Regions from separate parts of the Exiguobacterium sp. s6 genome, predicted to be linked through region 3. Evidence: riboswitches for the same ligand, from Rfam matches in the RefSeq annotation. Region 3 holds a riboswitch; each other region holds the start of a gene.
What was found. Region 3 has a riboswitch for thiamine pyrophosphate ahead of tenA (thiaminase II). Riboswitches for the same ligand answer to the same signal wherever they lie in the genome.

Region 1 (10,727 bases), 1.1 Mb from region 3:
CTCGACGCAAGACCTGTTCGTCAAACAAGAGGCGGGCGACGGGACGGTCAAATTTTTACTTAAACTACACGACGGGCACTATATCGAGACAGTGCTCATGCGACATAAGTACGGCCGTTCGGTCTGTGTGACGACGCAGGTCGGGTGCAATATCGGCTGCAGCTTCTGTGCGAGCGGTCTCTTGAAGAAGACACGTGATTTGACGGCGGGCGAAGTCGTCGAACAAATCATGACCGTGCAACATTACTTGGACGAAGTCGGCGAAGGGGCCCGGGTCAGCCATATCGTCGTCATGGGGATCGGCGAACCGTTCGATAACTTTGACAACTTGGTCGACTTCCTGCGTGTCGTCAAGGACGAGCGCGGTCTCGCGATCGCGCCGCGTAAAATCAACGTCTCGACGAGCGGACTCGCCGACAAGATTTACAAGTTCGCGGACCTCGATTTGCGCATCAACTTGGCGCTGTCGCTCCATGCGCCGAACGACGCGCTGCGGACGCAAATCATGAAAATCAACCGGGCGTTCCCGCTCGACAAGCTCATGCCGGCCATCCGGTATTACGTCGAGAAGACGAACAAACGAATCACGTTCGAATATATTCTCCTGTCGAAAGTGAACGATTTACCGGAGCACGCCGAGGAATTGGCGGCGCTCATCGACGATATTAAGGACAAGTCGTACGTCAACTTGATCCCGTATAACCCGGTCAACGAGCATATCCAATACGAGCGCAGTACCTCGGAGGACATCATGGCGTTCTATGATGTCTTGAAGAAGCGTGGCATCAACACCGGTGTCCGCCTTGAGCACGGGACTGACATCGATGCGGCATGCGGCCAGTTGCGCAGTAAACATATGAACGTCGAAGGTGCGAAATAAGTGGACTCCTTGAATCGAATGATTCAAGGAGTTTTTTTTCATAGAGCCGCTCCGGTGAAGGAAAGACGGACATCGCCCCTAACTCTGCGGAACGATTTTGAAAAATCTTGAATAGACCTCGTCCGCTCAGGGAATAGTCAGTTGAAATCAATGTAGAGAGTGGAGGCAATTCAATGGAGACAGTAAACGCTGCGTTATGGATTCGAGTCAGAAATACACTTGGGGAAGGCCCGTGTTGGGATGCTGAACTGAAACGGTTCTATTGGGTCGACATCGAAGGACACACACTTTGGTGGTACGACGAAAAGGAAGACGAGCTGTCATCGTTCGATATGGGACAACAGATCGGGTTTGCGGTCCCGAAAGTGACAGACGGCGTCGTCGTCGGCTTGAAAGACGGCATCTATGAATGGGACGAGGGATCGAAGCGACTCGATAAACTCGTCGAACTCGATGACCCGGAAGGGGATCTTCGCTTCAACGACGGAAAGGCCGACCCGTACGGACGAATCTTTGCCGGGACGCTTCATCTCAACGACGAGGAGAACGAGGCGACGCTCTATCGCTTGAACCGTGACGGCACGACCGAGGTCATGCTCAGTGAACTGACGCTGTCGAACGGTCTGACATGGTCTCCGGACCACTCGACATTCTACCATATCGATACACCGACCGAGACGGTCCGCAAATACCCGTTCGACTTGAAAACAGGAACACTCGGGGATGGGGAAGTCGTCATCGATTTCAAAGATGAGGAAGGATTCCCGGACGGCATGACATCCGATGAGGACGGCTTTTTATGGATTGCCCACTTCGCGGGCGGACGCGTCTCGCGCTGGAACCCGAAGACGGGTGAAAAAGTGCTCGAGGTGCTCGTGCCGGCCCCGAACGTCACGTCATGCTGTTTCGTCGGTGATGACTTGAAACAACTTGCGATCACGACGGCGCGCGAAGGAATGGATGACGCGGCGCTCGAGGCCCATCCGGACGCAGGGTCGGTCTTTAAAATTGATACAGATGTGAAAGGGATGCCGCTCTATCGGTTTGGTCGATAAGGAGGTACGAAGATGGTAAAACGATTGCTCGTTCGTGCGGGAATCGGTTTGGCGCTCGCGGCGGTCGCCCGGGTCGGGATTCAAAAGCTGTTGGAGGCAAACCGGGAAGACGATCATACGTATTTGAATCCGCGGTGGGATGAGACGCCGAGTGTGGATGCCGACAAGGACGCGGATGAGGTCGGTCTGACCCAGCTCGACTCGATTTATCGAGCCGAATGGCAGGCGAACGCCTATCCACGCTCAGAGGCCGAACGCAAGGCGTTAGAGGAATAGGCAGGAGAACACGTCCGGAAACGGGCGTGTTTTTTTCTTGACAAGACGTCACCGACCCGTCATTATCTAAAAAGTAATCATTACGATTTAGGAGTGGGTAGAATGAGACGAATCCCGATCACCGTGCTGTCCGGTTATTTAGGAAGCGGTAAGACGACACTATTGAACCACATATTGAACAATCGGACGGGCAAGAAATACGCCGTCATCGTCAACGACATGAGCGAGTTGAATATCGATGAGCGATTGATTGAACAGGGCGGTTTTTCAAGGACGGACGAAAAGTTGGTCGAACTATCGAACGGCTGCATCTGTTGCACGCTCCGTGAGGACCTGCTCGAGGCGGTAGCAGAGCTTGCGAACGACCGGGACCTCGACGGAATCATCATCGAGTCGTCCGGTATCTCAGAGCCGATCCCGGTCGCCCAAACGTTTACATATGCCGATGACGCCCTCGGCATCGATTTGACGAGCCGAGTCTATATTGATGCGATGGTGACCGTCGTCGATGCGTTTCGGTTCTTAAAAGATTTCAACTCGGGCGAGTCGCTCCATGAACGCAAGCAGGCGATCGAGGCGACGGACGTCCGCGAAGTCGTCGACCTGCTCGTCGACCAAGTCGAATTCGCCGATATCATCGTCTTGAACAAGGCGGATCGCGTGACCGAGACCGAACTCGGCGAGATGACCGGACTGTTGAAGGCGCTCAACCCAACCGCGAAGCTGTTGACGTCTGTCCATGCGAACGTGGAATTGACCGAGCTGTTGGATGTCAATTTGTTCGATTTCGAACAGGCGATGCATGCGGCCGGGTGGATTCAAGAACTTGAGACAGATGTGCACACGCCGGAGACGGAAGAGTATGGCATCAGCTCATTCGTCTACCGTCGGCGTCGGCCGTTCCACCCGGAGCGTCTCCATGCCTGGATTGAGACGTTTCCGGAAGAAATCGTCCGTGCGAAAGGGTTTTTATGGATCGCTTCACGGAACGACCTCGCCTGTCTGTTTTCACAAGCGGGTTACGCCTCGACGCTCGAACATGCCGGACGCTGGCTCGCGACGCTTCCGGAAGAAGAGCGCCGTCACATGTTCGCGGCCGAACCGGAACTCGCCGCCGACTATGTCGAACCGTACGGGGACCGACAGACGGAGCTCGTCTTGATTGGGCAGCGGATGGATCGAGCCATCATCGAACAAGAGCTCGATCACTGTCTGCTGACAGATGAGGAGATGGCGCTGGATTGGTCGACGCTCCGGGACACACTTCCGGGGAACGAGGTCGTCACGTTCTCATAAGACCGTTTACAAAATGAAAGCGGTCGTCTATACTGATTCTTGCATGAACAACCGCATACATTGGACTACACTAGGGGTGCTTCGGCTGAGATGTGAGCATGGCTCCAATCCCTTATGACTCGATCCGGGTAATACCGGCGTGAGGAAGTGTGGCACTTTTTCTAATGGATTAAAATTGGACGAGTGGCCGCATTCTCATGGATGCGGCTTTTTTGTGTACACATAATAAGGGGGAATAGAACATGAACAAACAATGTGGAACGAGCCCGATCGTCGGGTTCCGCTTTACACTGAGCCCGATGACGACTGATTTCGTGAGCATCATCAAAGGGGCGTTGAAGGAGACGGATTTACAAAACGTCTGGCGACATACCGATGACGTGTCGACGGTCATCCGTGGACGAAGTGAGCATGTATTCGATGTGGCTAAGACCGTGCTGTCACACGCGACGAAGACAGGGGAACATGTGTCGATGAGCGGGACGTTCTCGGTCGGGTGTCCAGGGGATACGGCCGGAGATGAAGTGCTCGTTGTGTCGAGCGAACCGCTTAATGGTCCCGTCGGTCCGCAATATGTCTCTTCACAGTTCGCGCTCTATCCGCTCGGTGATGAGAACTACATGGACATCATCTACGAAGAAATCGCTTTTGCGAAAGAGCGGGGTGTCTTCAATGACTCGATGCATTACGCCTCAGGCATACATGGGGACATCGAGCCGGTGTTCGCTTTCTATGAGGCGACGTTTGATCGCGTCCGACAGAAGACAAGCCACGTCGTCATGACGGTGACGTTCAGCGTGAACAGCCCGTCACACGAGGGACGCATGGATGCTTAAATCGTGGAAGTTAAAAGAAATCGTCTTGTTGTCGATTTTATCGGTCGTGTTCGCGGTGGTCTATTTGGCGTTCGTCCATGCTGGTAACTTGTGGGCCGGTCTGATTGGACCAATCGCCTACGAATGGATTTTTGGGATATGGTTCATCGTCTCGATTATCGCAGCTTATATCATTCGCAAGCCTGGGGCTGCATTCTTGTCCGAAGTGCTTGCGGCGACGATTGAGATGATGATTGGCAACGCCATCGGACCGCGCATCATTTTAGTTGGGATCGTTCAAGGGATCGGCGCCGAAGCGGCGTTCGCTTTGACGGGTTATAAACGCTATGATCTTTGGGTGCTCATGCTCGCCGGATTCAGTGCTGCTGTGACAAGTTTCGCGTATACGTACGTCATGGGAGGGCTCAATGCCCTCAGTCCGACATATGTGGCTACGATGTTCGCACTACGCGCAACGAGCGGGATGTTGATTGCTGGTCTGGGCGGTAAGATTTTGAGCGACTTGTTGCTTCGGACGGGCGCGCTTGATGGGTATGCCCTCGCGCGACAGGACCGTATGCATGGTTGAGGCAGAACATCTGACATTTCGTTATCCGAACAAGAAATGCGATGTCTTGACGGATATCACACTACGTCTAACAAAAGGGAGAACGGTCATTACAGGGGCAAGTGGGTCGGGAAAATCAACATTGCTCGCTTTGATGAATCGTCTCTATCCGGACAATTGTGATGGCATCGTGACGGGCAGACTGCACTTGTTCGATCGCTCTTATGATACGTATGAAGCTGGCGAAGTGAACCGGCGCATCGGAACGGTCTTTCAGGACCCGGACAGTCAGTTCGTCATGCAGACGGTCGAAGAAGAATTGATTTTCACGCTCGAAAACTTTGCCGTCGCGAGAGACGAGATGATGGCCCGTGTCACCACAATGTTAGAGGCGTTGCATTTGACCGATTATCGTCACCGTACCATTCATGACCTATCGGGGGGTGAGAAGCAGCAAATTGCCGTCGCTTGTGCCTTGATTGGCCGCCCCGAGTGGCTCCTCCTCGATGAGCCGCTCGCTCACCTCGATCCTGAGACCGCCCATCATTTCGTTCGTTGGCTCGACGGCGTCGCACAGACCGTAAACGTTGTCGTCATCGAGCATCGGCCATACATATGGGGTGATTTTTTTGACCGACAAATAAAGCTCGTGAGTGGGCGCATCGACTATGATGGACCGTTCATCGTCCGACCAGATTATGCGTTCTCTCCAATTAAAGTTGAACAAGGAAAGAAAATGTTATTTCACATACCGGAATTAAAACGAAAAACATTTCAATTAGCAGCGAGCGAGTTAAAGGTCGCTGAGGGTGATCTCATTGCGGTACTCGGTCGAAATGGTAGCGGAAAGTCGACATGGCTGCGAAGCCTAGCCCGGAAACATCGTGAAGTCGGCCTCGTCCCGCAATCACCGGCGCATCTATTCGTTACGAATGATGTGACCCGAGAACTCGCATATGGCCATAATCGCCCGATTGAGGACGTCTTAACGCGGCTCGGGCTCGAATCAGTGCGTGACCACCATCCACTCTCCCTTAGTCACGGTCAAAAACGAAGGCTCGCCATCGGAGTGATGATGCTGTCTAATAAACAACTGATTGCGTTTGATGAACCGACTGCCGGACAAGACGAGGTATCGCTTCGTGCGCTCTATGACTTAATGGTCGAACGAATACGATCCGGCCAGACGATTTTGTTTGTGACGCACGACCTCAGCTTCGCGCGGATTGCGAACACATATTATTTGATGTGTGACGGCGACTTGAGTGGGCCATATGACGCTTCACTCTGGGATGAAAAAGAATTACTACGCACCCACGGCTTATTGATGGAGGAATCGCGATGACATTTCATGAGATGAACCCGACGATTAAATTTCTGACCGTGGCATGTCTCATGTTCGGTCTCGCCTTCATGTATAACCCTTGGACTCCGCTTGCTGTTTTTCTCGGTACAGTTACACTTCAAACGCTATTCTCTGCTGTGAGCTGGAGAAGATGGGGGTTGTTCATGATCCCATTTTTATTGACCGCGCTCGGGACATTGTGGACGACGCTCGTCTTTGGAAAGCAATCAAGCGGAGATGTCGTGTTCAAGCTGTTTGGCAATGATGTGACCGATGAGAATGTGATGCTAGCAGCGACGCTCTCCTTACGTGTGTTGGCATTCACAGCCTTGTCGCTTCTGTTCACGCTGACGACGGACCCGAAACGGTTCGTCTACAGTTTGATGCAACAAGGAAAGCTATCACCAAAAATCGCATATAGTGTCTTCGTCGGTTTTCGTTTCTTTCCGATTCTAAAAAAAGAACTGATGCAACTATATGAAACGCATGCGCTACGAGGCGTACGTTTGGAGACGAGACTCGATCACATCCGCCACGTCCCCAAATTAATCGTTCCGCTTCTTGCTGGATCGATTCGCCAAGCGGAACGAATCGCGTTCTCGATGGAAGCACGTGGGTTTACGGGGGAACCTCGAGCGACGTACGAGGTTGTCCCCGTCACCAGGAACGACTTTCTGTTGGCGTCGCTTTTGCTCCTATTGTTTGGAGTGAGCGTATGGATTGGCATATAAACGAAACAAGACGACTCACTCGGAGTCGTCTTGTTTCGTTTCTTTTACGATTCTAAATTTCGGTTTGATCGATTCGTTATTGAACGCCTCGAGCACGGTGTTTTCGTTGGCCATACGAATCTGTTGCGGCTCGCCTTTGGAAGTCGTGCCGATACAGAACATATGCGCCTCATGATCGGCAAAGAGCGCCTTATACGGGGTGGCATGATGCATCAAGCGTCCCGGAGAGCCCCAGCCGACGATAATCATACCTCCGCTCGCCTCGACCTCGTCGAGCGTTTCCTCAACGTAATGAAAGTTGACTTCGTCGAGTTGCGATTCGACGTACGGCAGATTGTCATTGATGGCGAGTGTCGGGACGAGGCTGATGACGCGCATCTCACGGATCGGTTGATCGAGATGGTTCCGCATGAGCATATACGCCCGCTGCGTTGTCGTACCGGACAAGAAAGCATCGCTCATCCGGGGCGAGTAGATGATGACGGCACAGATGACGCCGTCGACGACATCTGTGAATTCGTACGAACGCAAGTAGCGCTTCGTCTTGTCCTCATTGAAGACCGACTTGACACGAATCGTCACTTCCTCGATATGGGTGTTCATAAGGTTTCCTCACTTTTAATCAAATAGTGCCGGGTCAGACCCAGCCTGCGAACCATTCCAAGTAGCGGATTGTGTAGCGCGCGACACTTTGGGTTGCCGACGCCTTGTCATCCGGTAAATAAGACACATCGGTTTGATATGACTCATAAAACGACATCACATCATTGACATACTGTTCACTGCGGTTGTACTCGAAGATGGCGTTTCGAATCGAGTCCGTCGTGTCTGCCTTCGTCCCGCCGTGCTCGCTCAAATAGTAAGCGGCCGTATGGGCCGAGTCGACGAGACTGTGCGGGTCGGCTTTGCCATCATTGTTGCCATCGCGTCCGAGACCGCCGTACTGTTCAATGAGCGCGAGATCCGTCAAATCGACTTCGTCCTCAGGGACATCGCCTTTTTGATCGTCCGTGTCATATTGCCAGCCGAGCCACGTCCGCGGCATGAATTGGAACGGTCCGATCGCCCCGACCGATGAACGCATCGATGAACTGTGGGAGAAAATCGTCTCGACGCGATGGACGGCGGCAAGTAAGCGCCAATCGACGTCATACGTGGCCGCGGCATCCTCATACACATCGCGATGGACGGACGGGACGCCATGGTCCCCGTAATAGGCCCGGTACAGGGCGTTGTTCACTTTATCATGTTGACCAAACCAGCCGATTGCGCCGAGGCACAGCACGATCACAAGCATGAGACCGGTCAGTCGCAAAATCAATCGTTTCAAGATTCCGCCTCCTAGCTTTCTAGACAATACCCGAATAGTGTAGCATATAGCTAACAGGAAGGACAGGAGTGGATATAGATGCTCGAACAGGCCGTCTTTACCATCATTCTCATGTATTTGTTGATCGTTCAATTGTTCAACGCCCGGTTGATGAAGCCGATGATCGAAACGCTCGGTCGTGGACGTGTCTATGAACAGACAGTCAAGTCGTCGTGGGGGCTCAGCCTGCTTTTGCTCGCCCTCGTCTTCTTGTTCGACGTCCCGCCAGACATGGTCGGTCTCGGATTCGCCCCGGTCGAAGGGGACATGTCCGCTTGGAAGTATTTCTTTTTCACGACCATCCTCATCTCCGTGCTGCTGGCGTTCTATTTACTCGTCAAAACCTCGTCTCGATTACGGCGGCGGTTACGTCCGTACTATGAGCTCGAAATCGAGCGGTTGCTCTTGCCGCGGACGGATATTGAGGCGAAGGCGTGGAGCGCCGTCTCGTGGACGGCAGGTGTGACCGAGGAGTTCATCTTCCGTGGTGTGCTCCTCTACACCGTCAGTCTCTATCTTGACGTCTCGTCCCTGACACTCGCCTTCATCGGCGGCGCCTTGTTCGGGTTGGCCCACGCTTATCAAGGCGTCAGGGGCGTCCTGGTCACCGGGATCGTCGGCTGGGGACTCGGCTATTTGTACTTGGCGATGGGTGTATTATGGCCAGTGATGGTCGTCCATGCCTTGCTCGACCTTATCGCCGGGCCGATTCACGTCGTCGATTCAGAAACTGACTGACGGCCGCCTCATAGGCGGGTTGATCTTTCAAGATACAGTTTGTGTGCTCGGCCCCATGGATGAGGGCTAACTCGTTTTGCCGGTTGAGCGCGTTCATCTCGACCGACATCCACGTCGGCACGAAATCATCTTTCGTCCCGTGGATGAACAAGACGGGCGCGTCAATCGCGGCGAGATCGTGTTTGGGCCGGACTTGATGCATCCGGAAACCGGCCCGCGTCCACAAGAAATAGTTGATCCCTGGCAAGAGCAGGTCCCCGGGCAACCGATGCAACACGTTCAACTGATGGCGCATGAGCTGTCTCATATCGTCAAACGGACATTCGGCGATCAAGAAGTCGACGTCGGTTAACGGTCCGGCCTGTAAAATCGAGGCAGCTCCCATCGAGACACCGTGCAACCCGACTTCCGTGACCACTTCATTGGCCCGCAACCAGTCGACCCAATCGGTGATGTCATGCTTTTCGTGATAACCATAAGAGGCGTATACGCCCTCGGACTCACCGTGCGATCTCAAGTCGACAGCGAGAAGGTTGTACCCGAGGCGATGGAACATCGCCAAATGCGGGGCCATGAAACTGTGGGAGGCGGTATAGCCGTGAACGAACACGATCCATTTCGTCGACCCTTCATTGCGGTAGACGCGTCCATACAGCCGGTAGCCATCCTGAGAACGGAGCGAGACGTGCTCGAACGGCACGTCATGATAAAACGATTGATCTTCTTTCGTGTACGGGGCCAAGAGCATCTCTGGCGTCTTGCGTTTGCCTCGCGTCATGCGCTTGAACGCATAATAACTGATGGCATAGTAGCCAGTGAATAGTGTTGCAAGTCCAACTTTCCATTTCTTCTGCATCTGAACCGCTCCTTTCTCCATTATTGTACCCGAAAACGTGACGATAGTTCACGCGCAGTGTCGGTTTGACGGCGGGTTCATGCCGTTAAGCAGAGGTCTTACCGATGATTGTCCCGTTCGTTTAATTAGTATCGTCTTGCTATGATGGAACCAGACAATCATCAAGGTGAAGCGGGAGGATACGAAGCGATGGGGCGAGAAGTGATGGATCAGTTGCTGCAAGCGTGCTTGACGGGGCAGGTGGATTACAAGACCGCCGAAGGGGTGACCTTCTATCGTGCCCCGGTCAACGGCCATCGTCAGCATGCGATGGTACTCGATGTGCTGATTGACCGCTATGTGCTTGAGCCGGCACGACCGATTGAACTGTCCGTGTCGGACGTGGCGCAAGCGATTGGGTCATCGGCGGACGAGGTCTTCCAATCAGTCCTAGCGCTCGCCCGCATCACTCTCGTCTCACAACATATCGAGGAAAGACTAATCCGGGTCGATTCGGCCGGAATCGACGAGCATGGGAACATGACACTCATCATCGGTTTCAACGCCTGGTTGACGCATCATTTAGGAAAACTCGTAAGTGCATCGATTGAGGAGCCACTTCACGCGCACGTCATCTGACAAACAACAGGGAAGGCCGCCTCAATCGCGGTCTTCCCTGTTTTAATGCCGGGGCGACGGTTGGAGCAGACCGTCTTGAAGCATGAGGACCCGGTCACAAACGTCGAGCATCCGTTCGTCATGGGTGATAACGATGACCCGTCGCGCACTCATCCGTGCCTCAGTAACGAGCAACTCCAT
Region 2 (10,727 bases), 1.6 Mb from region 3:
CGAGATGCCGGATGTTGAAGGACTGTCCCAGTCGTCGGCCGAGCGGACGCTCAAAGATCTTGAGTTCACGGATATCGAGATTCAGTCGGAGGCATCCGAGACGGTCGATAGCGGGGATGTCATCTCCCAATCGATCGCCCCAGGCAACGAGGTCGTCCCATCTGAAGAGACGGTGACGCTCGTCGTCTCGACCGGCAGCAATAAAATCGAACTCGCCAACTTGGCGGGCTATACGTTCGAGGAAGCGACAACGTATGCCGAACAGAATAGCTTGAAAATCGTCAAACGTGATGAGTATTCAACGAGCGTTCCTGCGAATCAAATCATCCGTCAACTCCCGACGGCCGGTACGGCAGTCGACCCGGGGACGGAACTGACCGTCATCGTGTCACAAGGGGTCGAACCGACGGACGTCTCGATTGAACGGGAAGTCAACGTCGAAATCGAGCCGCCCGCTGAAGGCGAAGAAGCCGAGGCACTCGAAGTCGTCATTCGGACGGTCGACGCCCGTGGCGAAGTCGAGGTGTTGCGTGATAAGATAACGGAGACAACGACTTACTCGTATACGCTCGTCATCGCACCGGACGAAGTCGGAACCGCGACGATTGAAGTCGACGGCGAAGTCGTTCGCACGGATACGGTGACTTACGCACAAGCAAAAGATTCACAATGAAGAGGTGGCGTGCGCGTCGCCTCTTTTTCTAAGGAGGGAATGGAATGAAAGGTACGATTATTCGATTACAAGGCGGGTTTTATGACGTCATGACGGAAGAGAAACAAGAGATCCGTTGTCGCGCCCGCGGCAATTTCCGCAACCGGAACATCTCGCCGGTCGTCGGTGACGATGTCGACATCCAAGACCAAGGGGATGGTACCGGTTATATATTGGCTGTTGACGAGCGGTCGAACCATCTCGTCCGCCCGCCGATCGCCAACATCGATCAAGCGTTCTTGTTATTCTCGGTAAAAGAGCCGGCGTTCTCGTTCCATCTGCTCGACCGTTTCCTCGTCTTGATCGAGTCGAAGCAAGTCCATCCGATTATCGTTTTGACGAAAATGGATTTGTTGACGGAGGCGGAACGGAAAACGATTCACGAAGCAGCGGCTTTATATCGTTCCATCGGCTATGAGGTCATCGAGACGTCGACCGAGGACGGGTCGGGAATCGAAAAAATCCGCGGGTCGTTTAAGGAGAAGACGAGTGTATTCGCCGGACAGACCGGGGTCGGCAAGAGTTCGCTCTTGAACGCGGTCGCACCTGAGCTTGAACTTGCGACCGGGAAAATCTCGAAATCACTCGGGCGCGGTAAGCACACGACGCGTCACGTCACGCTGATCACGCTCGCTGACGGGCTCGTGGCCGATACGCCTGGTTTCTCGAGCCTCGAGTTCCCAGAAGAACTCGAAGTCGAAGAGATGCGCTGGTGTTTCCCTGAGTTCGTCGAGCGGCATGATGACTGTAAATTCCGCGGTTGTGCCCATTTGAACGAACCAGGTTGTGCCGTCAAAGCGGCCGTCGAAGCTGGAGAAATCGCTTCCACCCGCTATGAGAATTATGTTACGTTTATGGCAGAGTTAAACGATAGACAACGGAGGTACTGACATGATTAAAATTGCACCATCGATTTTAGCGGCGGACTTCGCCAATTTAGAGGCAGAAGTGAAGGCGGTCCAAGAGGCCGGAGCGGATTACATCCATTTTGACGTCATGGACGGTCAATTCGTCCCGAACATTTCAATCGGCCTACCGGTGTTAGCGAGCTTACGGAAGAAGTCGGACATGGTGTTAGACGTTCATTTGATGATCGACCAGCCCGAACGGTTCGTCGAAGATTTCATCAAGGCCGGGGCGGATATCGTCACGGTTCACGTTGAAGCGACGAATCATTTGCATCGCGTGTTGCAACAAATCAAAGCGGCCGGCGCCAAGTGTGGTGTCGTCTTGAATCCGCATACGCCGCTGTCATCGATTGAACACGTGCTCGGTGACGTCGACATGGTGCTCCTCATGACGGTGAACCCTGGTTTTGGGGGCCAGGCATTCATCGAATCGGTCGTCCCGAAAATCGCGGCGCTGAGCGAGATGCGCCAAGCGCGTCGTCTCGACTTTGAAATCGAGATTGACGGCGGTGTCAACGCAGAGACGGCGAAATTATGCATCGACGCTGGCGCTGATGTGCTCGTGGCTGGTTCAGCCATCTATAACGAGCCGAGCTATAAAGACGCAATCGATAGCATTCGTCACGCTTCTCGTGTATAATCGTCGATAGAACAACAAATATTGTCGCAAGGGGTGTCACATTCTGTGGCTGAGAGGCATTTGCTAACCCTTTGAACCTGTTCCGTTCACACGGACGTAGGGATGTGGCGAAAATGCACGTTGCTACTGGATAGCAGCATGGCGTTTACGTCATGCTGCTTTTTGTCGTTCGCTCATATAATAAGGAGGGAATAAGATGAAACAACGTTTAAAACTACAGGCGCTCATTGAAATCTCATTGTTCGCCGCACTCGGCTTGATCTTTGATTTGCTCATCCCGTTCCGGATGCCGCAGGGCGGATCGATCAGCCTGGCGATGTTGCCGATCTTTGTGATGGCGTACCGCCATGGATTAAAAGGCGGACTGGCGACAGGAGCGCTCGTCGGAACGCTGCAACTGCTGTTCGGGGCTTACATCTTCACACCGGTCCAGTTCCTGCTCGACTACACGTTCGCTTACGGTGTCGTCGGGATGGCCGGACTGTTCGCTGGTCAAGTGAAACGGGCCGCCAAGGACGAGGCGAAAAAGACGCTCGTCGTCTACTTGGTGCTCGGGGCGCTCCTCGGTTCACTGCTTCGCTACGGCGCCCACGTCTTATCAGGGATCGTCTTCTTCGCCGAGTACGCGGAAGGGCCGGTCGTCGCCTATTCGTTTGCTTATAATATGACGTATATGTTGCCGTCCTTCCTCGTGTCGGCCGTCGTCCTCGTTCTCTTGTTCGTCTCGGCACCACGTTTCGCCACGCTCGCGACCCGGGGTCTCCGCTAATGCGGGTGTTGATTGTGGCGGCCAGCCCGGAACCAATCTCGGGACTCCCGCGTGACGTCGATTACATCATCGGCGTCGACGGGGGGTACGAGACACTGTTGAACCAAGGGCTGAACCCGGATCTCGTCGTCGGCGATTTCGATTCCTTCACGGGCGAAGTGCCGATTGACGCCGTCCGTTACCCATCTGAAAAAGACGTGACCGACCTCGAGATCGCGCTCGAGGCGGCCCGTGGACACGGGGCGACGGAGATGCTTGTGTACGGCGCTCTCGGTGGACGCCTCGACATGACGCTCGGCAATATTGGGCTGCTCGAGGCATATCCAGAGATGCGTTTGTTCACGGCCGGGCAAACCGTTCGTCTTGTTGGAGCTGGGCGTCACGAGCTCCCACGTCAAGCCGATCATTATTTGTCGCTCATCCCGTGGAAGCGGGCGAACGTGTCAATCCGCGGCGTCAAATATCCGCTCGACCGTCACGATGTCGTCAGCCATGAGGCGCTCACGATTTCGAACGAGTGGGCCGGTGAGGCGGCGGATTTGATCGTGCATGAAGGAAAGGTGCTCGTGCTGTATATCAAAAAATGAACACAAAAAAAATCCCATCGGCGAATGCCGCTGGGATTTATTTCGTTCGTGTATAAAAATTATACGCGTTCAACGAGACCTGATTTAAGAGCGCGAGCTGAAACCCAAACTCGTTTAGGTTTACCGTCAACGAGAATACGAACTTTTTGTACGTTTACACCCCAAGTGCGTTTTGTCTTGTTGAGTGCGTGCGAACGGTTGTTACCTGATTTAGGTGATTTACCTGTTACGTAGCATTTACGTGCCATGCGTTTCCCCTCCTTTTTTATGTGGGTTCGTCCTAATAGACACTCGTTTATATTAGCACGGGTTTTTTCACGATGCAACTAGAAAATCATAGGATGACAAGAAAAAAACTTGACATTACTGGAAAGGATTTTAATAATGAATGAGGGTTACGGCTACAATTGACCGAGTTTATGGAGCAGGTTCTTTTAATAACTAGGTACTTATTGTAGAATGTAGTGAAGGAATCATTCCGAATGAAGGAGGCTACTCCATATGGCAATTGAAATGAAGACAACATATGGCAATATTGACATCACGAACGACGTGGTCGCAACACTAGCAGGCGGTGCGGCGATGGAATGTTTCGGCGTTGTGGGAATGGCGTCTCAAGCTCAATTGAAAGACGGGATTGCAGAACTATTGAAGCGTGAAAACTACGCCCGAGGCGTGGTCGTACGTCAAGATGGAGAAGACGTACATATCGACATGCACATCATTGTGAGCTACGGGACGAAAGTGTCGGAAGTCGCATATAACGTGCAAAGCCGTGTAAAATACACGCTCGGTGAAACTTTAGGATTAAACGTTTCGTCGGTAAACATATTCGTACAAGGCGTTCGTCTGACGAATGACTGACGAGAACGAAGGAGGATTTGGTGTGGGTTTAAAACGTTTAGATGGATTGGTGTTCGCGAACATGGTCGCGAACGGTGCAGCCAACTTGAGCCAGAATGCGGATTATGTAGATTCGCTTAACGTCTTCCCGGTGCCGGATGGCGACACGGGGACGAACATGAATTTGACGATGACATCGGGTGCGAAGGAAGTGGCCGCACTCAACACGGCAAATATCGCTGACGTCTCATCGAAGTTTGCACGTGGTCTCTTGATGGGGGCACGCGGGAACTCCGGTGTTATTTTAAGCCAATTGTTCCGTGGCTTCGGTAAAGCGATCGAAGGAAAGACCGAAGTGTCGACAGTCGATTTCGCCGAGGCATTGAAACGTGGTGTCGACACGGCATACAAGGCGGTTATGAAACCGGTTGAAGGAACGATTTTGACGGTTGCTCGTGAAGCGGCCGACGAAGCGCTCCGTGCTTCAGAGTCGACGAGCGACTTCAACGAGTTCATGGAACGTGTGATCGTGGAAGCGAAAGCTTCACTCGAGCGGACGCCGGACTTATTGCCGGTCTTGAAAGAAGTCGGCGTCGTCGATTCGGGCGGCCAAGGCTTGCTCGTCATTTATGAAGGGTTCCTTGCGAGCCTCGAAGGAAAAGAGCTCGAGAAGCCACATGCACCGGTCATGGATGCGCTCATCGAAGCCGAACATCATGCCCACGCCGCGCAAGGATTCATGTCGACCGAAGACATCGAGTTCGGTTATTGCACGGAAATCATGGTTCGTTTCCAAGATGCGAAGTTGAAGGATGCCCCGTTCAACGAGGACGCGTTCCGCAACGAACTGTCTGAACTCGGGGACTCACTCCTCGTCGTCGCAGATGAAGAGTTGCTTAAAGTTCACGTTCACGTCGAGACGCCAGGCGACGTCATCACGAAAGGACAGCGTTACGGTGAACTCGTCGCTGTCAAAATCGAGAATATGCGTCAACAGCACTCGACCATTTTAGAAGAAGAGCACGGCGCGAACCAACATGGCGTCCAACCGACGGCTCCGAAGGCGAAAGCACCGTATGCAATCGTCACGGTCGCCATGGGTGAAGGCGTCAGCGACTTGTTCCGTTCACTCGGTGCGGCTCACGTCATCGAAGGCGGTCAGACGATGAACCCGTCGACGGAAGATATCGTCAAGGCGATCGAAGCGGCCAACGCGGACCATGTCTTCATCTTCCCGAACAACTCGAACATCATCATGGCTGCCGAACAAGCGGCATCGGTCGCACCTTGCGGCGTCTCGGTCATTCCGACGAAGACTGTGCCACAAGGACTTGCGGCAGCGATCGCGTTCAACCCGGAAGCCGATGTGGAGACGAACGAAAGCGTCATGAAGACGGCGGCTAGTACCGTCAAGTCTGGTCAAGTGACGTATGCGGTTCGTGATACGAGCATCGACGGTGTCGAGATTCGTAAAGACGACCACATGGCGATCGCCGAGAAGAAAATCGTCGCCTCATCGGCCTCGAGCCTCGAAGCGGCGAAGAAATTAGTCGACGCCCTCGTCGATGCAGACGACGAGATCATCACGATCTTGACGGGCGAAGGTTCGTCAGCAGAAGACGTGGAGGCACTCTCGGCGTACATCGAGTCGAAGAACGACGAGATCGAAATCGAGGTTCATGACGGGAAACAACCGCTCTACTCCTACATTTTTAGTGTGGAATAAGCTGTAACTCAGCCCTACCTTCTGTATAATGAAGGTAGGGTTTTTTTGAAAGGGGGAAATGCGATGAAATATCGCAGTGTGTTTGATATCATCGGACCGGTCATGGTCGGTCCATCGAGTTCGCATACGGCGGGCGCCGCCCGCATCGGTCTCATGGCCGGAAAACTGTTTGGACGGACACCGCGGCTCGCGCACATCACGTTTTATGGTTCGTTCGCCGATACGTATCGGGGACACGGGACAGATGTGGCCATCGTCGGTGGCATCATGGGCTTCGATACGTTCGACTTACGGATCCCGCAAGCGCTCGATCTCGCGAAAGAACGCGACATCGAGGTCGTCTTTGAGACGAGCGATGCGCTGACGGATCATCCGAACACGGCCCGTGTCCGCCTAGAAGACGAGGACGGCACGTTTGAGATCGTCGGGATTTCAATCGGCGGCGGGACGATCGAGATCACCGAGTTGAACGGATTCCCGCTCAAATTGTCGGGCGGCGGGCCGGCACTCGTCGTCTTGCACCACGATCGCTTCGGGGCAATCGCGGCCGTGACGGGTATTTTGGCCAGACATGAGTTGAACATCGGCCATATGGAAGTGAGCCGTCATGAGAAAGGCAAGCAAGCGCTCATGGCGATCGAGATTGATGATCATTTGTCAAAAGACGTGTTAGCGGAAATCGAGCGGTTACCTCAAATCGAGCGGGTAGCCATCTTTGGGGAATAAGGAGACACCAATATGTTTAAATCAGTAGAAGAATTAGTCAGAACGGCAACGGAACGAGGGATTCCGATCTCAGAAGTGATGATCGAGCAAGAAGTGCACGTCAGACGCTCGACGCGTGAAGACGTCGTCGGCATGATGGAACGCAACCTCGAGGTGATGGAAGAAGCGGTTGCGCGGGCACTCGAAGGCGTGACGTCCGTGACGGGGTTGACGGGGAATGACGCCGTGCTCATGACCGACTATATCCGCTCGGGCAAGTCGCTCGCTGGGGATTTGATTTTAGACGCGGTCGCCAAAGCGATCGGGACGAATGAAGTCAACGCGGCGATGGGACGCATCTGTGCGACCCCGACGGCTGGAAGCGCCGGTGTCGTACCGGGTACGTTGTTTGCGGTCAAAGAACGTCTGGAAATGGACCGCGAGGCAATGGTCCGGTACTTGTTCACGTCTGGTGCGTTCGGGTTCGTCGTCGCCAACAACGCCTCGATTTCAGGGGCGGCCGGTGGTTGTCAGGCGGAAGTCGGTTCGGCGACCGGAATGGCCGCGGCGGCCATCGTCGAAGCAGCCGGTGGGACGCCGGAACAATCGGCGACGGCGTTTGCGATCGCCTTGAAAAACATGCTCGGTCTCGTCTGTGACCCGGTGGCGGGTCTCGTCGAAGTGCCGTGTGTCAAACGGAACGCCATGGGTGGAGCGAACGCGATTGTCGCGGCCGATATGGCCCTCGCTGGTATCACGTCTCGCATCCCTTGTGACGAGGTCATCTCGGCGATGCATGAGATCGGCCAGATGATGCCGACCGCGTTGAAAGAGACAGCCCGCGGCGGACTTGCCAATACGCCGACGGCCCGCCGTCTCGAACGAAACATCTTTGGAGAGAAAGAAAATGTCGAGAAGTGAGGCGCTGACGACGCTCAAAGGGGTCGGGCCAGAGATGGCCAAAAAATTAGAGACGATGGGTCTCGAACGAATCGAGGACGTGCTGGAGCACGTCCCGTTTCGTTATGAAAATTATAATAGCGGCACGGTGACGACGGCCATCCACGGCGACCTCGTCAAATGGAGCGGTACCGTCCAAGCGGAACCGCTCGTCCGTTATTACAGTAAAGGCAAGAACCGGCTCCAATTTCGGCTATTGCTCGAGGAACGCTACGTCGTCCACGTGACGATGTTCAACCGGGCGTTCTATAAAGACAAGCTCACGCTCGGCGCCACCGTGACGGTCAAAGGGAAATGGGACATGAACCGGATGACGATCAGCGCGACCGACCTCGAGTTCGGTGAACTGTCGGACGGGCTGCAACCGATTTATTCGCTTCGGGCCGGGTTGACCCAGAAGAACTTCAGCCGGATCGTCAAGCTTGCGTTTGAACAGACGACCTCGTTCGAGGACCGCCTGCCGGAATTGATTCGGCAACGCTATCGTCTCGAGGACCGGGAGGCGATGTTAAAAGGGATGCATTTCCCTGATTCGGTCGAGACGTACAAACAGGCACGCCGCAGTTACGTCTATGAAGAATGTCTGCTCTATCAATTGAAGCTTCAGGCGTTCCGGAAGATGGAACGGTCGGGTAAAGGCCGTGCCCTCACGCTCGATAAGCCTCAATTGAACGAATTCGTCAAACAACTTGCGTTTCCGTTGACCGGGGCGCAGACGCGTGTCATCCGGGAAATCGTCGGGGATTTAGAAGTGCCAGAACGAATGAATCGGTTGCTACAAGGGGATGTCGGGAGCGGAAAGACAGTCGTTGCCGCGATCGCCTTGTATGCGACGGTGAGCGCCGGCTATCAAGGGGCGCTCATGGTCCCGACCGAAATTTTGGCTGAACAGCATCTCGCCTCGCTTCAAGCGCTGTTTGAGCCGTACGGGATTCGAGTCGGTTTATTGACGAGTTCGGTCAAAGGCAAGGCCCGTACTGAGTTGCTTCAGGCCATCAAAGCGGGGGACGTCGATATCATCGTCGGGACGCACGCCTTGATCCAAGGGCCGGTCGAGTTCTCGCGCCTACATTTAGCCATCACCGACGAGCAACACCGGTTCGGAGTCGAACAGCGCAAGATGCTCCGTGACAAGGCGGAGCTCGCCGACGTGCTCTATATGACGGCGACACCGATTCCACGGACGCTCGCCATCAGTGCTTTCGGCGAGATGGACGTTTCGACGATCGATGAGATGCCGGCCGGCCGGAAACCGATCGAGACGTATTGGGCCAAGACCGACCAAATCGATCGGGTCCACGCGATGGTCGACCGTGAACTGACGCTTGGACGCCAAGCTTACGTGATTGCCCCGCTCATCGAGGAATCGGACACGCTCGAGGTCGAGAGTGCGACTGCGCTCTACGAAGTGTTGCGGGAACGTTTCCCCAACTACGCGGTCGGTCTCATGCACGGAAAACTGTCGAGCACCGAGAAAGATGACGTGATGAAGGCGTTCGCCAGCAATGCCCTCCAAATCCTCGTCTCGACGACGGTTGTCGAGGTCGGCGTGAACGTCCCGAACGCCTCGCTGATCATCATCCATGATGCGGAGCGGTTCGGCTTGGCGCAACTACACCAGTTGCGCGGACGCGTCGGTCGAGGCGCCGACCAATCTTATTGTATATTGGTAGGGGACCCGAAGTCCGATGTCGGCAAACTTCGTTTGAAGACGATGACGGAGACGAACGATGGATTCGTCTTGGCCGAGAAAGACTTGGAATTGCGCGGGGCCGGTGATTTCTTTGGGACGGCCCAAAGCGGTCTTCCGAGCTTCCGCGTCGCCGATCCCGTACTTGATTTAAAAGTGATGGAGGTAGCGATGCAAGACGCGGTTCGTCTGCTCGGCAGCGAGGCGTTTTGGAATGAAGCGACGTATGCGCCGCTCCGTCAATACTTGAAGCGACTCGACTTACTCGTCGGGAGCCGCTTGGAATGAGAAACAACACTTGAAAATACAATCTAAAGAATATATACTGCTATTAGTACCAGGTATTAAGTTCTTTAGCATAGAGTTTAGGAGGGAACTGAATGCGGGTACCTAAGAAAGAGCGGCAACGCTTATTGCAAGAAACGATTGATCGTAACCCGTTCATCAAAGACGAAGAGCTGTCGAAGCAGTTCGCCGTCAGTATTCAAACGATTCGTCTCGATCGGATGGAGTTGAAAATTCCGGAAGTGAGAGAACGGATTAAGCATGTAGCCTCAGAACACCTCGATGAAGTGAAGTCGCTCGCCATGAGCGAGGTCATCGGTGATATGATTGACTTGAAGCTCGATGAATCGGCCATCTCGGTTCTCGACATTGAGAGAGAACACGTCTTTAGCCGCAACGAGATCGCCCGGGGACATGTATTGTTCGCCCAGGCCAACTCGTTAGCGGTGGCGCTCATCAATGATGAATTGGCGTTGACCACTAAAGCGGACATCCGCTTCAGTCGCCAAGTCCATCTTGGAGAGCGAGTCGTTGCCAAGGCTCGTGTGATCAAACTGCGTCGGGACGGAAGAACGGACGTCACAGTGGATAGTTATGTCGGCGAAGAGTGTGTCTTTAGCGGAGACTTCACGATTTATCGTCGCGGTGAGGAGGAACAGGCATGAAATTAGCAATTGATGCAATGGGCGGGGATCACGCCCCGAAAGCGATCGTGGAAGGCGTCAAGCAGTTTGCCGACGCATTCCCGAACGAATCGATGGAACTGTTTTTAGTCGGAGATGAGGTCAAACTCGCTTCGTACGGGTTGACCGACCCGCGAATCAAAATCGTTCCAGCGAGCGAAGTCATCACCGGGGACGACGAACCGGTCCGAGCCGTCCGTCGCAAAAAGGACAGCTCAC
Region 3 (10,727 bases):
TACGTGGCGGACTTGTTTTATGAGAAGAAAGCGCATGAGATTTTCCCGGTCTTCACCGGGATGCTCAAAGTGACGATTCTCGCCGCGACGATTCTGTACAGTATCTTTTGGCTATTGTCGCCGCTCGATTTTCTGTACAAACTGACGTTGTTCGTTTTATTCATGACGATTAACGTCATCTGGGTCATGTTCTTGTTCTTGAGTGCCGCCAAGTATTATCAAGCGGTGGCCTATAGCTTCTTGCTCGGCGGACTCATCTCGGTCGGGAGCGTCTACGCGATTAGTCGCCTCATGGTCAACCCGTCGAGTCTCGAGCTATTGCTCGGTTTCACGGTCGGGATGATTGTGACGTTGTTCGGGTTGTTCTTCGCGATGCTCCGGACGTTCCCACTCCGCTACGCGGTGAAAGAGTTCTCGTACTTCAAGTACTTCGACCGCTATCCAGACTTGTTCGCCATCGGCGTGTTGTACGTGCTCGGGATTTGGGTCACGAATTTCATCATCTGGTTCGGTGAAGGACGCGTCATCATCGCGGACTCGTTCTTGTTCAACCCGTATTATGACACGGCCATCTTTTGGTCGTACTTGACGATCATCCCGACGCAGCTCTTGTTCGTCGTCGCCGTCGAGACCCGGTTTTATGAGCGCTACCGTACGTTTTATGGATTGATTAACTACGGCGGGGCGCTCCATCAAATCGAGAAAGCGAAACAGACGATGACGTCGGTGCTGAAAAATGAGTTGATTCGACTCGCGCGGAGCCAAGGCGTCGTGACGTTGTTCGCCATCCTCATGGCAGGCGTGTTCGTCAGTTGGATCGGCGTCCCGGATGAGATCGGTCAAATCTTTCGGATGACGACGCTCGCGGCGTTCGCGAACGCGATGATTCTCATCTTGACGTTGTTGTTGCTCTATTTCGAGGATCGACGCGGGGCATTGTTCGTCAATATCTCGTTCTTCACGTTGAATGCGTTGTTCACGCTCTTGCTCTTGCCGCGCGGCATCGATTGGTACGGCGTTGGCTTTGCTGTCAGCACGACAATCACGTTCTTCTTGGCCGGCCTGCGTTTGATCTATTACATGGGCAAAGTCGATTATTACGTGTTCGCGGCCTCGAATCGACGCAAGCTCGGTACCGAACGGTTCTCCCAAATGGGGACGTTGTTGAACCGTCGCTTCTCGCGATAAAGGGTTTTCAACATGGAAAAAGACTGATATGATGTGGTCGTAGACGACCGAATTTCATAATGTTTACCACTAGGGGAGTCGCGTGACGCGGCTGAGATGGACGAGGTCCAGACCCTTTGAACCTGATCTAGTTCACGCTAGCGTAGGGAAGTGGGCGAACCGATTGTTCTCGTACACTTTGTGTAAATCCGACGCCGCTTCCGTTATGGGAGGCGGCGTCTTTTTTGATTACAAAGGAGGAGACATGAATGACATTCACCGCACATCTTCGACAAGAGGCAGATGCCTTGTTTCAAGCCAGCTTTGACCATCCGTTCGTCCGCGAGCTCGGAACAGGCGAACTCGACGAGGCGAAATTTAGGCATTACGTCATGCAAGATTCATACTATTTGAACCAGTTCTCCAAAGTACAGGCGAAAGGCGCGACCCTCGCCCCGAACATGGAAGTCGCGAGCCGCTTTTTGACGCATGCGCTCCATACCATCGAAGCAGAGCATGCGTTGCACCGTGAATTTTTCACCTTGCTCAACGTGACGGAGGCGGAGTGGGCGACGTTTGAGCCGGCCCCGACGGCTTACGCTTATGCGCTCCATATGCAACAGGCCGGTCCGACGCTCGGTGATGTGCTCGCTTCGATTTTGCCGTGCTACTGGGTCTATTATGAGATCGGGGAGCGATTAAAAGATGCGACACCCGATCATCCAATCTATGCGACGTGGATTGCGACGTACGGTTCGGAATGGTTCCGCGATCTCGTCGAGGAACAGCTTGAACGGCTCGACGTGCTCGCCGGACAAGCGACAGCGGAAGAACGGGTCCGGTATCAACAGCTGTTCTTGAAGAGTTGTTATTATGAACATGCGTTTTGGGAAATGGCGTGGACGCTCGAGTCGTGGGATTTACCGGCGGGGGTGACACGATGAAGCGCGACTTATGGGACAAAGTCAGAGCCGAACGGCCACTCATCCATAACATTACGAATATCGTCGTCGCTAACTTTTCGGCGAACGGGTTGCTCGCCATCGGCGCTGCGCCGGTGATGGCGTCAGCCGTCGAAGAAGTCGCGGACATGGCGTCTGCGAGCGATGCGCTCGTACTCAATATCGGCACACTCGATGCGACGACGGAACGTACGATGATTCGAGCCGGACAGGCGGCGAATGAATCGAGCCGGCCGGTCGTCTTCGATCCGGTCGGTGTAGGGGCGACCGCGTTTCGACGTGACGTCGCTACATCCATTTTGCAACACGTCCGCGTGACGGTCATCCGAGGCAATGCCGGAGAAATTGCGACATTGATTGGTCTCGACGCGACGACGCGCGGCGTGGACGCCGGGGAAACGCGGGTTGATTTGAATCACATCGCACGCGCGGCGGCACGACGCTACACCTGTGTCGTTGCCGTGACCGGAGAGACGGATGTCGTCAGCGACGGGGATGTGACGATTGAAATCAAAGGCGGCACCGCAGCAATGGCCCGGACGACAGGGACCGGCTGCTTACTCAGTGCGGTCGTCGGTGCGTTCCTTGCGGTCGAACGGGATGCGGTTACGGCCACGGCGACAGCACTCGCCGGATATGCCCGGTGCGGCGAACTGGCTACCGCTTTGGCGGATGGACCGGGTGACTTCCCCGTTCACTTCTTGAATGAACTCGGCAAGATGACAGCTGTCGAGTTGCCGAGCGACCGTATTGAGGTGGTGTCATGATGCGGCCGCAAGTATTGACGATTGCGGGTTCGGACTCTGGCGGGGGAGCGGGAATCCAAGCTGATTTGAAGACGTTTCAAGAGCTCGGCGTGTTCGGGACGAGCGTTCTGACGGCCGTCACCGCTCAAAACACTCGTGGGGTGCATGGGGTCGAAGCAGTGTCGCCGGAACTCATCACACAACAACTCGATGCAATCGGTTCGGACTTTTCGATCGCAGCATGTAAGACCGGGATGTTATTTGATGCGGCGCGCATCGAGGCGGTCGCTACCGGGGTGAAACGTCATGTCTTCAACCGACTCGTCGTCGACCCGGTCATGATTGCGAAAGGAGGGGCCCCGCTTTTACAGGACACGGCGGTCGATGCGCTCAAGACCTCCTTGTTGCCACTCGCGACAGTCGTCACGCCGAACGTGCCGGAAGCGGAAGTGCTGACCGGGTTGACGATTCGATCGTTTAATGATCGTCTCGAGGCGGCTCGGCGGATGTTAGCGTACGGCGTGCGCGCGGTTATTTTAAAAGGCGGCCATCTCGAAGGTGAAACTGCCGAAGACTTGATCATGATGGAGTCGGAAGTGTTCCTTCTCTCGGCCCCGCGCATCCAGACGAGCGATACGCACGGTACCGGTTGTACATTTTCGGCGGCGCTTACAGCGGAACTTGCCAAAGGTCGTTCTATCATGGAGGCGGCGGTGACGGCGAAGCGGTTCATTCAAAGCGCCATCACCCATGGCCTCGAGATCGGCGCCGGACACGGACCGACGAACCATTGGGCATATGTGGCGTATGGAGAGGAGGGTGTGACGATTGAATCCATCAAGGCGGGCACTCGCTGAACAGTTGCGGCTTTACTTCGTATGCGGGACACCGAACACGAAAGACATGCTCCAGACGGTCGAAACGGCACTCCAATGTGGCGTGACATGTTTTCAATTTCGTGAAAAAGGTAAAGAGGCACTGTATGGGGATAAAAAAGAAGCGATGGCAAGGACCCTGCAAGCACTTTGTCGTTCGTACGACGTCCCGTTCATCATCAACGACGATGTCGAACTGGCGGCGCGCATTGATGCGGACGGCGTGCATATCGGACAAGACGATGCCGAGACCGCAATCGTTCGGGAGCGGATTGGTCCAGATAAGTGGCTCGGTGTCTCGGTCCACACGCTCGAAGAAGCGGCAGCAGCCATCGAGCATGCGAATTATGTAGGCATTGGCCCAATTTACCCGACGACTTCGAAAGAAGATGCCGGGGCAGTGAACGGGACGACACTCATCCGCCAAGTCCGAGACATGTATCGAGAGCTGCCAATCGTGGGGATTGGCGGCATTTTACCGGAACATGTCCCGATGATTCGGAACGACGGGGCGGACGGCGTCGCCGTCATCTCAGCCATCGCTTCTGCACCGGATGTGGCCATAGCCACACGGCGTTTCGCTTGTCTCTGAATTCAAATCGAGGAGGAAGACAGATGAACGTATTTGTAATAGGCGCGAATGGACAGATTGGAAAACAGCTCGTGGAACGATTGCACGAGGAAGGGAAACACCAAGTCACGGCGATGGTTCGAAAACAAGAGCAACTCGATGACTTCACATCAAAAGGCTATCAGGCCGTCCTAGGCGACCTCGAAGGTGACGTCTCGTCACTTGAACAAGCAATGTCTGGCATGGACGTGGTCGTCTTCGCAGCCGGTTCAGGTGGTAGCACCGGAGCCGACAAGACGCTCCTGATTGACCTTGACGGCGCGGCGAAAAGCATCGAGGCTGCCAAGAACGGGAATGTTAAACAGTTCGTCATGGTGAGCGCCTTGAAAGCAGAAGATCGTTCGGCATGGCCGGAAGAGATGAAACCATATTATGTGGCGAAGCACCATGCGGATCGTCTGCTCGAGGAGAGCGGGCTTACGTATACGATCGTCCGTCCGGGCGCTCTCACAGATGACGCCGGTACCGGCAAAGTGAAGACGGGTGACGTATCGACTGGTGAGATTCCGCGTGCAGACGTGGCGGCCTTCTTGGCACATCTCATTGGTCATGACGCAGCCCACAATCAAGCGATTGACCTCGTCAAAGGTGACACGGCAATCGAAGACACGTTATAAAAAGAGATGACGACTGCGAGCGGACTTGGTTCCGCTCGCTTTTTGTATGGATGTGTCCGCGCACTCGAGAAAGGATTCGCTTCGACCGATAGAGAAAGTAAGAGATGGATTTATTTGAAGAAAGGGGTCTATCCGTGACCACACTATTTCTCTATATGGCCGTTTATTTACTTCCGGCTTTCTTATTGAGCCACCTTGCCCTTGACGTATTGCTCCGCAACCCGCGCCAAGTCGAGCATCGACTGCTCAGCCTGTTCGTATTTGGCTACGCGATGTTGTTCTTGGCCGAGTTCGGGCGTCATTTGTCCCCGATCGAAGCGAGTCCGGCCTTCGTGACGTATTGGTTCGGTAACGCCGGAATTTTGATTTTTGTGTGTTCCGTCCACTTCATCGTCAAAGTGACGGGCGTCGGGGCGAAACTGCCGAAATGGATGTATCCGTATGCCATTTATTTGCCGCTCGTGCCGGTCGCGTTGACGTTCATCCGTCAAGAGAACATCTTGAACAGTCAGCGGTTCGACCAAGTCGGTGTCTGGATTTATCCTGAGTTCAACGCGTCTTATTTGACGACGATGACCGTCGGTAACGTGTTTCATTTTCTTGTGATCCTATTATTGATGTATGCCCTTAAGCGGTCCGAGCGCTTCGAGCATCAACGGGTGCTGCGCATGCTCATTTGGACGGCCGTCGCCGTTCTTGTCTGGGACATCGTCTTCGGATACGTCCAGCTCCGCGGAATCATGCCGCCTTACGCGTATATGTACGGTGGACTTGTCTGGGCGGTCGCGCTCGTCGTCGCGATGAATCGACTTGATTTCCTAGCGTCTTACGTCAAACGGTATGGCACGCTCTATAACTTGAACCCGTCGGCGATTCTGCTCGTCGATGATCAGGGACAGATTGAGAGTGCGAATCCGGCCGCGCGCACATTGTTTCATACGGTCCGTGTCGTCAATGAACGTTTTGTCGATTTGTTGCCCGAGAAAAAGCGGGACGAATGGAGTGCGCATTACGACCAACATTTCCATGCGCAAAAAAAGTTTCTCGAGTTCGAGACGAAGATTCAGACAAAATCAGGACAAGAACGGTACGTCGTCATCGATGGTGATTTCGTCTATATCGATCAAAAAATACACGGCATGATTTTGATTCGAGACGTCCATTCGTTCAAAGAAGCCGAACAGTCGATTCGCTTCTTCGCCTATCATGACCCGCTCACGAAACTCGCGAACCGTCGGGCGTTTTATGAGCAGGCCGACCAGGCATTACTGCAAGCGGACACGGTCGCGCTTGTCGTCATCGACCTCGACGGCTTTAAAGGAATCAACGACACGTACGGCCACCAAGTCGGCGATGATTTTCTCATTCATCTCGGTGAGTTGCTTGAGATGGCGACGCCGGAAGCGGGACTAGCCTCGCGCGTCGGCGGGGATGAGTTCTATATTTATGTGCCGAACGTCGATGCAGATGACATCGTTGCGTTCGTCGAGCGCTTGCAGTTGCTGCTGACGGAGCGGCCGTTCCGGCTCGGACGGGAGACGATTCCGATTCGAGCGAGCATCGGGGTCAGTGTCGCACCGGATCAAGGGGCGGACTTGGACACGCTCATTCATAAAGCTGATCAGGCGATGTATCAAATCAAGCAACACGGTAAAAACGACTATGCGATTTATGACGAAGTGTTACATGGACCGAAATAACGGGAACGAGAATGAAGATGGCAATTTGATAGAGGAGGAGACAATATGACTGAAAAACCGTTAGTGACGATGCGAGCCGAAGGGGAAGCGACGAGTGTGAAGACGACGGTGCATGTGCGTGACCTCGAACCGTTCGTCGTCGATGAACCGGAACGTCTCGGCGGGACGGACGCCGGTCCGAACCCGCTCGAATATTTGCTCGGGGCGTTGTCGTCGTGTACGACAATCATGATTGCCTACGTGGCGCAAGACCAAGATTTCAACTATGACGGGGTGACGTTCGTGACCGAAGGAACGCTCGACCCGCGCGGCTTCCAAGGCGTTGAAGGAGTACGGACGTATTTTGAGAAAGTACACGTCAACATCGTCCTCGATACGACCGAATCGGATGAACGGATTGCGGCGCTCCAAAAAGGCGTTGAGGCTCGTTGTCCAATCCACAATTTAATGCATGCGGCCGACGTCGACATCACGGCGACGTGGACACGGAAGTGAGGATGGGGCGACCCATCCTTTTTTGATGTAGACAGGAATGTTTGCCGACGAGCACGAACAAAAAGAGACGTGAGAAAGGAGGTTGTCATGGATATTCGCCCGATGACACAGCAAGACGCCCGCGCGATTCAAGCGTGGACGTACGAGGCACCGTATGATTTCTATAACCAAGAAGCTTCAGCGGAAGGGCTGGATGAACTGATGGCGTATCAGGCCGTCCATGACGAGGCGTTGATCGGTTTCTATTGTCTCGGCACGTACGCACAAGTGCCGAACGATACATACGTCTACGATGACACATGCGTCGACCTCGGGCTCGGCATGCGCCCGGATCGAACGGGACGGGGACACGGGCGTACGTTCGTCCGGTTGGTGATGCAAGAAGCGGCGCACGAAGGCAAACCGCTCCGGTTGACGGTGGCCGCGTTCAATGAGCGGGCCATCCATCTCTATGAGCAGCTCGGGTTTCGACAGGTCACTTCGTTTGAAAAAGGGGCGACCCGTTTTCTCGTCATGACCCGATAATCAGCCGTACTGTTTCTGATGGGCTTTCTTTCGCTTCAAATAGTCCTCGTCCGCCCGAAGCTGGTCCCATCGCTCTTTGAAGATGCGGGCCGATTCCGCTTTCTCCTCGTCGATTTGTCGGTCGTGGAGATCGCCGTCGTCCTTATATTTTCGTCCACCTTTATAGTTGGCGTAACGTCTCGCCCGGGTATAGCCCATCTGGATGAATTTGCGGGCCATATCCATTCCGACGAAATCATCGTTGGCCCGGTATTTTTCGAATAGCTCCATGATTTCATCGGCGGACTGTTTGGCGATGTCAGGCGTCTTGAAGCGCCAATGGGGGAGAATCTCACTTTTATATGGTTCGACGAGCAGGACGCCTTGCTCGCCGCGTCCGACTCGATACAGCTCGGGGTGTTCGCGAAAATCAATCGTTTCAAAATCTAAATCATAATCAAATGGCATCGTGATCCCTCCTCATGGATTCATTCCCGGAACGAATCCGAGGGAAACGACAGAAAGGAAGAACAAGATGATTCAACTTGATACAGACCGGCTCCGGTTGCGGGCGTTTCAGCTCGAGGACGCTGAACAGATGTTTCACTATGCGAAAGACGAGCGGGTCGGACCGAAAGCAGGCTGGGCGCCGCACCAATCGGTCGAGGAGACGCGTGACGTCATCCGGCTGTTCCAGCAAGACCAAGACGTCTGGGCCATCACACTGAAAAAGACAGGTGAGGTGATCGGCAGCCTCGGGTTGCACGACCGCCGGCCGGACCCTGAGATTCAGCATGACCGGCAGCGCGAGATCGGGTATGTCCTCAGCCCGGACCGTTGGGGGCAAGGGTACATCCCGGAAGCCGTCCATGAATTGATGCGGCACGGTTTTGACGACCTCGGACTCGAACGCATCTGGTGCGGTCATTTCGACTTCAACGACCAGTCGCGCCGCGTCGTCGAAAAGACAGGCTTCACGTACGCGTTCACGACGTCTCAGCAGTTGACGCGCTTGGATGGGCGCACTGTGCAGAGCCTCATTTACGTCGTGACGAAAGACGAGTATGAGGAACGCCGGGCTCAATGATGAGCCGGGCGTTTTTGGATGCCGGAAAATTAACACTTGATATGTAACCGGTTACACATTATGATGGTTTTGTAAGCGTTATCAAAGAAGGAGGGGCCGAGATGGCGACAATCAAACAAGTGGCCAAACGGGCGAACGTTTCTGTCGCGACCGTGTCCCGTGTCATGAACAACAACGGTTATGTGAGCGCAGAGGCGCGGGAAGCCGTCGAACGTGCCATCGCCGAACTCGACTACGCGCCGAACCGAGTCGCTCGTTCTTTATTCACAAAAACATCGGGTTTGATCGGCTTGATTATGCCGGATATCACGAACCCGTTCTTCCCACAGCTGGCCCGAGCGATCGAAGATGTGGCGAATCAACATGGCTATCAAGTCGTCCTGTGCAACACAGACGAACAACTGGCGAAAGAACAGACATATTTGGTCGCGCTCCAGACGATGCATGTCGACGGACTGATCATCACGACGAACCATTCGGACAATCCGAATTATGAAAAATTAGAACTGCCGATGGTCGCACTCGACCGCATCGTCAAATCCGGGATCGATGCCGTCATTTCGGATGGGTATGAAGGCGGTCGCCTGGCGGCGGAGACGCTGTTGAGCTGTGGTGCGACGAGGCTGGCCCATATCGGGGGTCCAGAGAATCTTCAAACGGTGAAACGGCGGACCGACGGCTTTCTTGATGTCGCGGGCGACCGGCTCGTCGGGATGACGCATTCTAGCTTCGCGTTCAAAGAAGCGCTCACGGCGGCACAGATCCTGTTTGACGAACATTGGCCGTTCGATGGGGTGTTCGCCGCCAATGACGTCATTGCCGCCGCCGTGTTGCAGGAAGCATTGCGTCGAAACGTGCGTGTGCCGGAAGACTTGCAAATCATCGGCTACGATGGGATCGAGCTCGGTGAGATGACATCGCCGCCGCTCACGACGATCGCGCAACCGATTTATGAGATGGGTCGCCGTGCGACCGAGCGACTCCTTGATTTGATTGAAAAGAAAGAGACGATGACAAAAGAAATCTTGTTACCCGTCACGTTGACGGAACGACAGACGACGAAACGAAAGGGGCATGACACATGAGCCGAATTGTGGTCATCGGGAGTGTATCGATGGATTTAGTTGTCACGACAGATAAACGTCCACAGGCAGGAGAGACCGTCATCGGACAGACGTTCCAAACGGTACCCGGCGGAAAAGGGGCCAACCAAGCGGTGGCTGCCGCCCGACTCGGAGGACGAGTCGAGATGGTCGGTTGTATCGGGTCCGATGAGTTCGGCCAACGCATCCGACAAAACTTTGACCTAAACGGAGTCGGGACATCTCACTTACGAACTATCGACAATGAAGTGACCGGGACGGCGCACATCGTGCTCGCCGAAGGGGATAACTCAATCGTCGTCGTCCAGTCGGCAAACAAACACGTGCGTTTTACAGAAACAGAGCTCGAACAATTGCTCGATGAAGAAACGTTCGTCTTGCTCCAGCTCGAAATCCCGATCGCGACGGTGGAACAAGTGAGTGCGTACTGTCGATCCCGCAACATCCCGGTTCTACTGAACCCAGCGCCGTCACAAGTGCTCACGGAGACCTTGCTTGCGAACGTGACATACGTGACACCGAACGAGCATGAGTGCCGTGACTTGTTCGGCGATGTCTCGCTTGAAGACGTATTGCGTCGCTATCCGAACAAACTGATTGTGACCGAAGGGGTCAACGGCGTCCGCTTCTTTGATGGCGAGACGATTCAGCACGTTCCAGCCATTCAAGCCGATGTCGTCGATACGACGGGGGCAGGGGATACGTTCAACGGCGCCCTCGCAGCCGCCCTGATGGAAGGAAGCGAGTTACGTGAAGCGGTACGCTTCGCCGTTGTCGCTTCAGGATTGAGCGTGGAAGGGTTCGGGGCCCAAGGCGGCATGCCGAACCGAGATGACGTCA

Region 1: it holds a riboswitch for thiamine pyrophosphate, as region 3 does, so the genes downstream of both, KNP75_RS06225 (YkoF family thiamine/hydroxymethylpyrimidine-binding protein) here and tenA (thiaminase II) in region 3, are expected to answer to the same signal.
Region 2: it holds a riboswitch for thiamine pyrophosphate, as region 3 does, so the genes downstream of both, thiT (energy-coupled thiamine transporter ThiT) here and tenA (thiaminase II) in region 3, are expected to answer to the same signal.

Annotation. Positions count from the first base shown of each region.
Region 1 covers NZ_JACSLN010000001.1:1,203,161-1,213,887, forward strand. The annotation lists gene rlmN (dual-specificity RNA methyltransferase RlmN) at 1-880, shown strand, start outside; gene KNP75_RS06210 (SMP-30/gluconolactonase/LRE family protein) at 1,054-1,935, shown strand; gene KNP75_RS06215 (hypothetical protein) at 1,948-2,211, shown strand; gene KNP75_RS06220 (GTP-binding protein) at 2,314-3,507, shown strand; TPP riboswitch at 3,570-3,670, shown strand; gene KNP75_RS06225 (YkoF family thiamine/hydroxymethylpyrimidine-binding protein) at 3,750-4,343, shown strand; gene KNP75_RS06230 (ECF transporter S component) at 4,336-4,911, shown strand; gene KNP75_RS06235 (ABC transporter ATP-binding protein) at 4,904-6,235, shown strand; gene KNP75_RS06240 (energy-coupling factor transporter transmembrane component T family protein) at 6,232-6,966, shown strand; gene KNP75_RS06245 (DUF1643 domain-containing protein) at 6,982-7,569, opposite strand; gene KNP75_RS06250 (lytic transglycosylase domain-containing protein) at 7,604-8,296, opposite strand; gene KNP75_RS06255 (CPBP family intramembrane glutamic endopeptidase) at 8,375-9,073, shown strand; gene KNP75_RS06260 (alpha/beta hydrolase) at 9,030-9,929, opposite strand; gene KNP75_RS06265 (hypothetical protein) at 10,119-10,547, shown strand; gene KNP75_RS06270 (ABC transporter ATP-binding protein) at 10,590-10,727, opposite strand, start outside.
Region 2 covers NZ_JACSLN010000001.1:1,674,062-1,684,788, reverse strand. The annotation lists gene pknB (Stk1 family PASTA domain-containing Ser/Thr kinase) at 1-673, shown strand, start outside; gene rsgA (ribosome small subunit-dependent GTPase A) at 718-1,602, shown strand; gene rpe (ribulose-phosphate 3-epimerase) at 1,604-2,260, shown strand; TPP riboswitch at 2,280-2,380, shown strand; gene thiT (energy-coupled thiamine transporter ThiT) at 2,457-3,029, shown strand; gene KNP75_RS08720 (thiamine diphosphokinase) at 3,029-3,616, shown strand; gene rpmB (50S ribosomal protein L28) at 3,676-3,864, opposite strand; gene KNP75_RS08710 (Asp23/Gls24 family envelope stress response protein) at 4,118-4,480, shown strand; gene KNP75_RS08705 (DAK2 domain-containing protein) at 4,503-6,185, shown strand; gene sdaAB (L-serine ammonia-lyase, iron-sulfur-dependent subunit beta) at 6,249-6,911, shown strand; gene sdaAA (L-serine ammonia-lyase, iron-sulfur-dependent, subunit alpha) at 6,924-7,811, shown strand; gene recG (ATP-dependent DNA helicase RecG) at 7,798-9,828, shown strand; gene fapR (transcription factor FapR) at 9,921-10,490, shown strand; gene plsX (phosphate acyltransferase PlsX) at 10,487-10,727, shown strand, end outside.
Region 3 covers NZ_JACSLN010000001.1:66,391-77,117, forward strand. The annotation lists gene pelG (exopolysaccharide Pel transporter PelG) at 1-1,188, shown strand, start outside; TPP riboswitch at 1,250-1,354, shown strand; gene tenA (thiaminase II) at 1,437-2,111, shown strand; gene thiM (hydroxyethylthiazole kinase) at 2,108-2,896, shown strand; gene thiD (bifunctional hydroxymethylpyrimidine kinase/phosphomethylpyrimidine kinase) at 2,896-3,732, shown strand; gene thiE (thiamine phosphate synthase) at 3,704-4,342, shown strand; gene KNP75_RS00475 (SDR family oxidoreductase) at 4,366-4,998, shown strand; gene KNP75_RS00480 (diguanylate cyclase domain-containing protein) at 5,133-6,698, shown strand; gene KNP75_RS00485 (OsmC family protein) at 6,744-7,193, shown strand; gene KNP75_RS00490 (GNAT family N-acetyltransferase) at 7,281-7,718, shown strand; gene KNP75_RS00495 (DUF4385 domain-containing protein) at 7,719-8,165, opposite strand; gene KNP75_RS00500 (GNAT family N-acetyltransferase) at 8,233-8,784, shown strand; gene KNP75_RS00505 (LacI family DNA-binding transcriptional regulator) at 8,886-9,869, shown strand; gene rbsK (ribokinase) at 9,866-10,727, shown strand, end outside.